Regions from separate parts of the Streptomyces sp. ICN903 genome, predicted to be linked through region 3. Evidence: riboswitches for the same ligand, from Rfam matches in the RefSeq annotation. Region 3 holds a riboswitch; each other region holds the start of a gene.
The links. A riboswitch is a leader RNA that binds a small molecule or an ion and turns the genes downstream of it on or off. The one in region 3 is predicted to bind cobalamin.
Positions count from the first base shown of each region.

Region 1: linked by a shared signal. The riboswitch ahead of L7D48_RS01285 (ABC transporter substrate-binding protein) and the one ahead of L7D48_RS02805 (ribonucleoside-diphosphate reductase subunit alpha) in region 3 are both predicted to bind cobalamin.
Region 2: linked by a shared signal. The riboswitch ahead of L7D48_RS02600 (energy-coupling factor ABC transporter permease) and the one ahead of L7D48_RS02805 (ribonucleoside-diphosphate reductase subunit alpha) in region 3 are both predicted to bind cobalamin.

Region 1 is NZ_JAKMAY010000005.1:43,071-46,298, reverse strand. Features, by position in the region: gene L7D48_RS01290 (iron ABC transporter permease) at 1-733, opposite strand, end outside; gene L7D48_RS01285 (ABC transporter substrate-binding protein) at 730-1,767, opposite strand; cobalamin riboswitch at 1,797-1,980, opposite strand; gene L7D48_RS01280 (twin-arginine translocase TatA/TatE family subunit) at 2,087-2,335, opposite strand; gene L7D48_RS01275 (TerD family protein) at 2,406-2,981, opposite strand; gene L7D48_RS01270 (tellurite resistance TerB family protein) at 3,131-3,228, opposite strand, start outside.
Region 2 is NZ_JAKMAY010000012.1:16,745-19,972, forward strand. Features, by position in the region: gene L7D48_RS02595 (fused MFS/spermidine synthase) at 1-1,411, opposite strand, end outside; cobalamin riboswitch at 1,725-1,910, shown strand; gene L7D48_RS02600 (energy-coupling factor ABC transporter permease) at 1,940-2,650, shown strand; gene L7D48_RS02605 (energy-coupling factor ABC transporter substrate-binding protein) at 2,650-3,057, shown strand; gene cbiQ (cobalt ECF transporter T component CbiQ) at 3,062-3,228, shown strand, end outside.
Region 3 is NZ_JAKMAY010000013.1:29,454-32,681, reverse strand. Features, by position in the region: gene L7D48_RS02815 (DUF3311 domain-containing protein) at 7-300, shown strand; gene L7D48_RS02810 (GNAT family N-acetyltransferase) at 409-951, shown strand; cobalamin riboswitch at 1,026-1,189, shown strand; gene L7D48_RS02805 (ribonucleoside-diphosphate reductase subunit alpha) at 1,311-3,228, shown strand, end outside.

The DNA.
Region 1 (3,228 bases), on a different contig from region 3:
CCTGCACGACGAGGACGGCGGTGCCCAGGAGCAGGGCCGCGCCGGGCAGCCACAGAGTGTCCCAGCCGACGCCGCCGAGGCCGCCGAGGGTCCAGGCCAGGACCGCGCGGGCCTCGTTGCCCCGGTCGGTGGTGAGCAGCAGGAGGTTCAGCACCGCGGTGAGGACCGACGCGATCGCCACGCCGGACAGGACGAGCCGGACCGAGGTGATCCGGCCGCCGGTACGAGCGGTGACGTACACCAGCAGCAGCGCGCCGAGCGCACCCGCGAAGGCGGCGGCCGACAGCGACACCGGTCCCAGCCAGGTCACCCCGAACACGATCACGGCGACGGCGCCGAGGGACGCGCCGGAGGACACCCCCAGCAGATAGGGCTCGGCGAGCGGGTTGCGGACCAGGGCCTGCAGGGCGGTGCCCACCACCGCGAGTCCGGCGCCGGTCACCGCGCCGAGCAGCACGCGCGGCGCCCTCACGTCCAGCACGATGGTCTCCCGTGCCCGGGACCAGTCGGGGACCGCCCAGTCGGCGCCCAGCGCGTGCGCCACGATGCCCCACACCTGGCCGGGCGGCACCCGCACCGAGCCGATGGCCAGACCGGCCGTGGCCGATACCACCAGCAGGGCGGCGAGGACGAGCAGGGCGGTGGCGAGGGATCCCCGGCCCGCCCGCCTTCCGTCGCGCGAGGGGCGCCGCACGGCCGCATCGGCGGGCGCACTCGCGGCCGGGGCCGTCACCGGAAGTTCTCGGGGTGCAGTCCGCGGGCCAGGTCCTCCACGGCGTGGGCCGAGCGGATGCCGACCAGGGTCGCGGTCAGCGGCAGCACGACGAACCGCTCGTTTTTGACGGCGGGCACATCGGCGAGGGCGGGCCGGGAGAGCAGGAACTCCTTCTTCCGCTCGACGCTGCCGGCGCCGGCGTAGTCGTAGATCGCGATGACCTCGGGCTTGCGCTCGACGACCTGTTCCCAGGAGACGTCGCCGAAGACGTCGTCGAGGTCGGCGAAGACGTTCTCGCCCCCGGCCAGCCGGATCAGCTCGGTGCCCAGGCTCCTGCCGCCCGCCGTGAAGGCCGCCTTGTCGCCGCTGTCGTACACGAAGACGGGCACCTCGGGTTCGTCCTCGACGGCCGCGGCGGCCTCGTCGACCCGCTCCCTCAGGTCGGCGACCAGCTTGTCCGCCCGGTCGGAGACGCCGAAGACCTCGCCGATGGTGCGGATCTCCTCGTAGGTGTCCTCCATCGTCACCCGCTTCTTTCCGCAGTACTCGCGGTTGAGGTGGGTGTCGATGCCGGCGTCGGCGAACGCCTTCCGGGAGCGGCCCTCGTGCTCGTCGAAGGCGCTGCGGTAGCCGCCGTAGACGAAGTCCGGCTCGGCGTCGAGGACCGTCTCGAAGGAGGGCTCCCTCTTCGCCAGTTGGGGGACGGACTCGTAGTCCTCCCTCAGCTCGGGCAGGGGAGCGGAGTCGGGGAAGGCGGTGCCCACCATGCGGTCCTTCAGGCCGAGTGCGAGCATCAGCTCCGCAGGGTGCTGGTGGATGGTGACCACCCGCGACGGCGGCCTGTCGTACGTCGTCGTCACACCGCAGTTGTCGACGGTGACGGGGAAGCCCTCGGCCGGCTCCGACGCGGCCTTCGGGTTCCGGGAGGCGTCGCCGGGGGAGCCGCAGCCCGCGGCCAGCAGGGCCGCCGACAGGGCCGCGGCCGCGGCCCGAAGGACGCGGCGCCGGAGGGGAGGGGAGGGGAGATGGGCACGCGCAGGGGTGGTGGACATGTGAAGCCTCCTGGGGAGTCCGCGCTCCTCGGAACGGGCCCGCGACAGGCCAGTGTCCTGACTCCCGGATCGACGCTTCCCCCTGCCTTCCCGCGCGGCGCGCAGTGGCGTATCGAAGGGGTGCACTCCCCGGTCACAGTGGCGGGACCGTGCCGGATTCGCACCGGCTTCCTGTCTCCCGTCGCGGTGATGACCAGGTGATATTACGTCCTGCGGATTCAGAGGTGAAAGGGCGCGTGGGCCGGGGCCCGCATCCCTGTGCCGTCTCGTCCCCACCGGGCCGCCCGCGAGGCAGGCGGCCCGGCCGGCGATGCCGGTGTCAGCGCTGAGTTCCGCCGTCGGCGGCGTTGCCCGCTCCGGCGGAGGACGGCCCGCTTTCCGTGTGCTTGACGACATGGGGCACCGGTGCGCTCCGGCCAGGAGAGGAGTCGGACTTCATCGCCCTGACCTCGCCCTTGAGGATGCGGGCGGACTTCCCCGCGGAGCGGGCGAGTTCGGGGAGCTTCTTGGCGCCGAGGACGACGATGACGACGATGATGAGGATGGCTGTCTCGCTGATCCCGAGCACCATGGGTCCTTTCCGGAGGTCTGTGCGGTACGGAAGCCACTCGCGGTACCGCTGCGCGGCCCGCGCGGAGTCAGACGTTCACTCCGAAGTCCTTGGCGATGCCGGCCAGGCCGGAGGCGTAGCCCTGGCCGACCGCGCGGAACTTCCACTCCGCGCCGTGGCGGTAGAGCTCGCCGAAGACCATGGCGGTCTCGGTGGCGGCGTCCTCGCTCAGGTCGTAGCGGGCGATCTCGGCGCCGCCGGCCTGGTTCACCACGCGGATGTAGGCGTTTCGGACCTGGCCGAAGCTCTGCCCGCGCGCCTCGGCGTCGTGGATGGACACCGGGAAGACGATCCGGTGGACATCGGCGGGCACGGCGGCGAGGTCCACCTTGACGACCTCGTCGTCGCCCTCGCCCTCACCGGTGAGGTTGTCGCCGGTGTGCTCGACCGAGCCGTCGGGACTGGTGAGGTTGTTGTAGAAGACGAAGTGCCGGTCGGAGGCGACCTTCCCCGAGGAGTCGCACAGCAGGGCGCTGGCGTCCAGGTCGTAGTCGGTGCCGGTGGTGGTGCGTACGTCCCAGCCCAGGCCGACGAGGACCGCACTCAGGCCCGGCGCCTCCTTGCTGAGCGAGACGTTGCCGCCCTTGGAGAGGGAAACTCCCACGCTTTCCTCCTGTTGCCGTTCTGCCGCGCCGGCCTCTGCGCCGGCGGCCGCCAGTGTGAATCTACATCAATGTAGAAGATGTGCGGGTGCCGTTCCGGCCACCGCCCGCCCGCGACGTACGGCCGGCGCGGCCGGGAGGCGGGTGAGGGTTACAGGTCGAACTCGTGGGGCGGCAGGTCGAGCGCGTAGCAGGCCTCGCGGACCAGGGCCCGCTCGGTCGCGTCGAAGTCGCCGTCGGCACCCCCGA
Region 2 (3,228 bases), on a different contig from region 3:
CGGTCCCCCGGGCGTCCAGCTCTTCCTGGACCGCGTGCGGGTCGACCGGCCGGCCGGAGGCGAGCACCACCAGGTTGCCGCCGTCGGCGGCGGCCGGGCCCAGGCCGATGTCGGCGGGGTCGCCGACGAGGGCGACGTGCTCGAAGACCTCGCCGAGGGTGGCCGCCTCGGCGCGCGCGAAGGCCAGATCACCGTGGTCGATGAGGTTGGCGACGTACAGGCCGTCCTCGTCGAGCACCCTTCGTACGTCGGTCATCGCCTCCACCGTGGTCAGGTGCCATGGCACGCTGACGCCCCCGAAGGCGTCGCCGACGACGAGGTCGCGGCTGCCGTTCTCCAGCCGCCGCAGGCCGAGCCTTCCGTCCTCCACACGTACGTCGATGCCGGTTTCGGAGCCCAGACCGAGCCGGTCGTGGTCGATGCGCACGACCCCGCCGTCGATCTCGGACACGACGCTGCGCGTTCCGGGCCGCGTGGCCGCCAGGTAGCGGGGGAAGGTGAGCCCGCCGCCGCCCAGGTGGTGGGCGGCGAGCGGCTCCTGGCCGGGAAAGGCGGCGTCGACCACCGACGCGATGGCGCGCACGTAGGTGAACTTCAGGTAGGTCGGGTCCTCGACGTCCACGTAGGAGTGCCGCAGGCCGTCCAGGACGAGTGTGCGGCCGCTTTCCCGGTCGGGATCGGCGACGACCCGTGCGCAGTGGTACCTGGTCTCCGCGTCGCAGCCGCCGGGCGCGACCGTGGCGGCCAGGCCGCCGGCGACGACCGCGAGCGCCAGGGCGGGGGCGCCGCTCCACCCGCGCGTCCGCCACTCGACCAGCGCCGAGCCGGCCACCAGCAGCGAGCCGAGACCGATCAGGATGCCGCTGACCGGCAGGCGTGACACGAGGACGAAACCGGTCAGGACGGTGCCGAAGATGGCGCCGGCGGTGCCGACGCCGGACAGCCGGCCCACGACCGTTCCGGTCTCGGCGAGAGTGGTCAGACGCAGCTTGGTCACGATCGGCGTCACCGCGGAGAGCAGCGCGCCCGGCACCAGGATGGTCAGCGACGCGATCGACAGCAGCGCAGGAGGCGCCCACTCCGCTGTGGTGCGCAGCACGGCGGGGGTGAGCGCCACCACCGCTCCCGACACCCCGAGCGAGGGGCCCAGGAGCCGGCGCGGGTCGGCCCGGTCGGCGATACGCCCGCCCAGCCAGGAGCCCAGCGCGATCGCGGTGAGGGCTATGCCGATCACCATGGTGCTGGTCTCGAGGGTGAGGCCGAGGTAGGGGGCCAGCAGCCGCAGGGCGACGATCTCGACGACCAGGACCGCGGCCGAGGAGCCGAACACGAGCACGGCGGCGGCGCGGGAGCCCATGCCGCGGCCGCGGGGCGCGCTCTCCGTGACGGGCGGGGAAGACGATTCGGTCACATGGGACATCCTCGCACGCGCCGCGCCGGCCGAACGGCCATGCCCGAAGCCCTTGTTGCCCGGGTATCCGGGGTCCGCCGACGGCGCGCGAGTCACTGGGCGGAGCCGTCGTGGCCACCGCCTCCCCCTCCGTACCGCGTCATGGGCCTGCCTCCCTGCCCAACGGCCCAGGCCCGCCGCCGTCACGCCGCGCGCCGGCCCGGTCCACGGCGCCCACCCGCACAACGCGCTCCGTACCGGCGCCGGACCTGTCCTCCCGGACCCGGACCCGTACGCGAAAAAGGGCCTGCTTGCCAACGCTTCCGCGCGCGCACTACTGTCGCCACGCCTTGGTGAACGGGAAATCCGGTGCGATACCGGTGCGGCCCTCGCCACTGTGATCGGGAAGTCCGGCTCCAGCCCTCGCGGGCGGCCACTGGGTCCTTCGGGGCCCGGGAAGGCGGAGCCCGGGCGGTGGTACCCGTCAGCCAGGAGACCGGCCAAGGCGCGTCAACCATCCACGAGGTGCTGGAGAGGGTCTGTCCGGTCATGCACATAGCCGAGGGCTTCCTGCCCCCCGCGCACGCGGCCGCCTGGTGCGCCGCGTCCGCTCCGTTCATCGTCCACGGAGTCCGCCGTCTCACCCGTGAGGTCAGGGAGCATCCCGGGAGCACTCTGCTCCTGGGCGCATCCGGGGCCTTCACGTTCGTCCTGTCGGCCCTGAAGCTGCCCTCGGTGACCGGGAGTTGCTCGCACCCCACCGGTACGGGACTGGGGGCCGTCCTGTTCCGGCCGCCGGTGATGGCGGTACTGGGCACGATCACACTCCTGTTCCAGGCGCTGCTGCTCGCGCACGGCGGCCTGACCACGCTGGGCGCCAACGCCTTCTCGATGGCGATCGCCGGCCCCTGGGCCGGATACGCCCTCTACCGGCTGCTGCGGCGGTCCGGCGCGCCGCTGATGGCGGCCGTCTTCTTCGGCGCCTTCGCCGCCGACCTGTCCACCTACTGCGTCACCAGCGCGCAGCTGGCTCTGGCGTTCCCCGACCCGGTCAGCGGATTCTGGGGCGCGCTCGGCAAGTTCGGCACCATCTTCGCCCTCACGCAGATCCCCCTCGCGGTGAGCGAGGGGCTTCTGACGGTGTTCGTGATGCGGCTGCTGGTGCGGTCCAGCCGGGGCGAGCTGACCCGGCTGGGCGTGCTGGTGTCCGGCGGGCGGGCCGGAGAGCGGAAGGCGGCCGGCAGCGAGGCGGTGGCGTGATGAGCAGGAACACGAAGATCAACGCCCTGCTGCTGCTCGCCGTGGCCGCCCTCGCGGTCCTGCCCCTGGCCCTCGGCCTCGGCGACCACAAGGAGGAGCCGTTCGCCGGCGCCGACGCCGAGGCGGAGACGGCGATCACCGAGATCGAGCCGGACTACGAGCCGTGGTTCTCCCCGCTGTACGAGCCGCCCTCCGGGGAGGTCGAGTCGGCGCTGTTCGCCCTGCAGGCCGCGCTCGGCGCGGGCGTTCTCGCCTACTACTTCGGCCTGCGCCGCGGGCGCCGCCAAGGCGAGCGGCGGGCCGGGGCGCCGCGGGAGGCACAGCCGGGGGCGCGACCGGAAGCGGGGCCGGAGGAAGCCGGGGGCACCGCGGGGAGCACCGGGGAGACCGGGATCCGGGGAGCCTGAGCCCGTGCTGCCGATCGACGCGGCGGCGCACGGCAACCGCTGGCGCCGCCGCCACCCCGTGGACAAGGCCGTGCTCGGCTTCGGCCTCACCGCGCTGGCGCTCTGCCTGCCGCCATGGCCGGGCGCGGCCCTGGTGCTCCTCACCGCGCTCGCCGTGCTGCTGGGCCCGGC
Region 3 (3,228 bases):
GCGGCCATGCCCGTACCGCCGAAGAACCCCGGCCCCCTCCCGGCCGTCACACCGGCGCGGGTGGCGATCGGCGCCTGCCTGCTCGCGCCTTTCGTCGCGATGCTGTGGGTCGGCTCGTACGCCAGGAGCGAGCCGGCCCTGGCCGGGATCCCCTTCTTCTACTGGTACCAGCTGCTCTGGGTGCCTCTCTCCGCCGCGCTGATGGCCGTCGCGTACCTGCTGGTGCGGCGCGACCGGGCGGCGCGGCGGGCCGCGGAACGCGGGGGGCCGGGAGAGAGCGCGGTGGACGGAGAACGGTGAGGCGCGCGGGGCGGCGCCGGGGGCGCGCCACCCCTGTCTCCGCGCCCCGCGCGCCACCGGCGGAAAGCCGTTGCGCCACCACGGCCGGGACGCCGCATGATGACCGTCATGGACATCACCATCAGGGCCGCGCGCCCGCACGAGTTCGAGGCCGTCGGGGAGTTGACGGCCGAGGTGTACCTCGGGGACGGCCTGCTGGACTTCGGCGCCCAGGACCCGTACCTCGCCGTGCTGCGAGACGCCCGGCGCCGGGCCGAGCACGCCGAACTGCTGGTGGCCGCGGGCCCCGCGGAGGACGGCACCGGTGGCGGCACGGGCGGCGGCAGCGGCACCGGCGAGGTTCTGGGCACCGTCACCTTCGCGGTGCACGGCGGCGAGTACGCGGAGATCGCACGCCCCGGCGAGGGGGAGTTCCGGATGCTGGCGGTACGCCCCTCGGCGCGCGGCCGGGGTGTGGGCGAGACCCTGGTGCGCGAGTGCGTGGACCGGGCCCGCGCCCTGGGACTGGAGCGGCTGGTGCTCTCCAGCCATCCCATGATGCACACCGCCCACCGCCTCTACGGGCGACTGGGGTTCGTCCGCACCCCCGACCGCGACTGGCGTCCCGTCGAGGACGTCCCCCTGCTGACCTTCGCCCTGGACCTGACGTGAGCACAGGGCACCGGGCCGTGGTTCCACACCCCACCCGAGGAACCCTCCGACACAACATCTAGGGGTGCTTTTCCAGATCACCACTAGATGTATGCTCATCCCGCTGTCGCCGCAGGGGAATCCGGTGTGAGGCCGGAGCTGTCCCGCAACGGTGTGCGGCGGGCTGCCCCCGTGTCGTTCGCACGGTCAGGGCCGTCCGCCGCGAGTCCGAGGACCTGCCGACGGTGTTCATTCACACGTCCGGGCCTCGTGGGTTGGGCCGGCGGACGCGAGCGGTGCGCCCTCTTCCGGCCGGGTGTGCCCGTACGCGCCTGCTCCTCCTCCCTCCGGGGCCTTCGGCCCACGAGGGAGAGCACCGAGTGACCATCTCATCAGCGGAGCCCGCCACGGCCGGTGCACCGGCCTGTGCACCGGCCCGCGCACCACAGGACGACCGCCCGGGCGCGGCGCTGCTGCGCACCCTGGCGGAACTCGCCGCCGACCTGCCCGCCACCGACCCCGAGCGGGTCGCCGCCGCCGCGCTGCGCGGGCGCCACCCCGGTGCTGACGAGGCCCGGTTGCGCTCCCTGGCGACCGAGGCCGCGGCCGGCCTCATCGCCGAGGAGCCCGAGTACTCGCGGCTCGCGGCGCGGCTGCTCGCTCCGGCGATCCGTCAGGAGGCCGCCGGGCAGGGCGCGGTGTCCTTCTCCACGTCGGTGGCGGTCGGCCACCGGCAGGGGCTGATCGCCGACCGCACGGCCGGCTTCGTCGCCGGGCACGCGCGGCGGCTCGACGCGCTGGCCGAGGAAGCCCTCGCCGGCGGCGCCGACGACCGCTTCGGCTACTTCGGGCTGCGCACGCTCCACTCCCGCTACCTGCTGCGCCACCCGGTGGCCCGCGCCGTGATCGAGACCCCGCAGTACTTCCTGCTGCGCGTGGCCTGCGGGCTGGCCGCCGACTCCTCCGAGCGGGCCCTGGAGGAGGTCGCCGAGCTGTACCGGCTCACCAGCACGCTGTCCTACCTCCCCTCCTCCCCCACCCTGTTCAACTCCGGCACCCGGCACCCCCAGATGTCCTCCTGCTACCTGCTGGACTCCCCCCGGGACGAGCTGGACTCGCTCTACGAGCGCTACCACCAGGTCGCGCGCCTGTCCAAGCACGCCGGCGGCATCGGGCTGTCCTTCTCGCGGATCCGCTCGCGCGGTTCGCTGATCCGCGGCACCAACGGCCACTCCGGCGGCATCGTGCCGTTCCTGCGGACCCTGGACGCCTCGGTCGCGGCCGTCAACCAGGGCGGCCGGCGCAAGGGCGCGGCCTGCGTCTACCTGGAGACCTGGCACGCCGACATCGAGGAGTTCCTCGAACTGCGCGACAACACCGGCGAGGAGGCCCGCCGCACCCACAACCTCAACATCGCCAACTGGATCCCGGACGAGTTCATGCGCCGGGTCGAGGCGGACACCGACTGGTCGCTGTTCTCCCCGTCCGACGTCCCCGAACTGGCGGACCTGTGGGGTGAGGAGTTCGACGCCGCCTACCGCCGGGCGGAGGCGGCCGGGCTGGCGGTGCGGACGGTTGCGGCGCGCGCCCTCTACGCCCGGATGATGCGCACCCTCGCCCAGACCGGCAACGGCTGGATGACCTTCAAGGACACCGCCAACCGCACGGCGAACCAGACCGCCGAGCCGGGCAGCGTCGTCCACTCCTCCAACCTCTGCACCGAGATCCTGGAGGTCACCGACGACGGCGAGACGGCCGTGTGCAACCTGGGCTCGGTCAACCTCGCCGCCCATCTGCGCGCCGGCGCCGACGGGGATCCGCGCCCCGGCGAGGAGCTGGACTGGGAGCGGCTGGACGCCACCGTCCGTACCGCCGTGGCCTTCCTCGACCGGGTCGTGGACGTCAACTACTACCCCACCGGGCAGGCCTCGGCCTCCAACTCCCGCTGGCGTCCGGTGGGTCTGGGGCTGATGGGTCTGCAGGACGTCTTCTTCCGGCTGCGCCTGCCCTTCGACTCCCCCGGCGCCCGGCGGCTGTCCACACGGATCTCCGAGCGGATCATGCTCGCCGCCTACGAGGCGTCCGCGGGCCTCGCCGAGCGCCACGGCCCGCACCCGGCCTGGCCTGCGACCCGCGCCGCCCGCGGCGTGCTCCACGTCGACCACTACCCGCAGGCGGAGATCACCTGGCCCGGGCACTGGGCCGCGCTGCGGGAGCGGATCGCCGCCACGGGCCTGCGCAACTCGCTGCTGCTGGCGATCGCGCCGACCGCGACGATCGCCTCGATCGCGGGCGTCT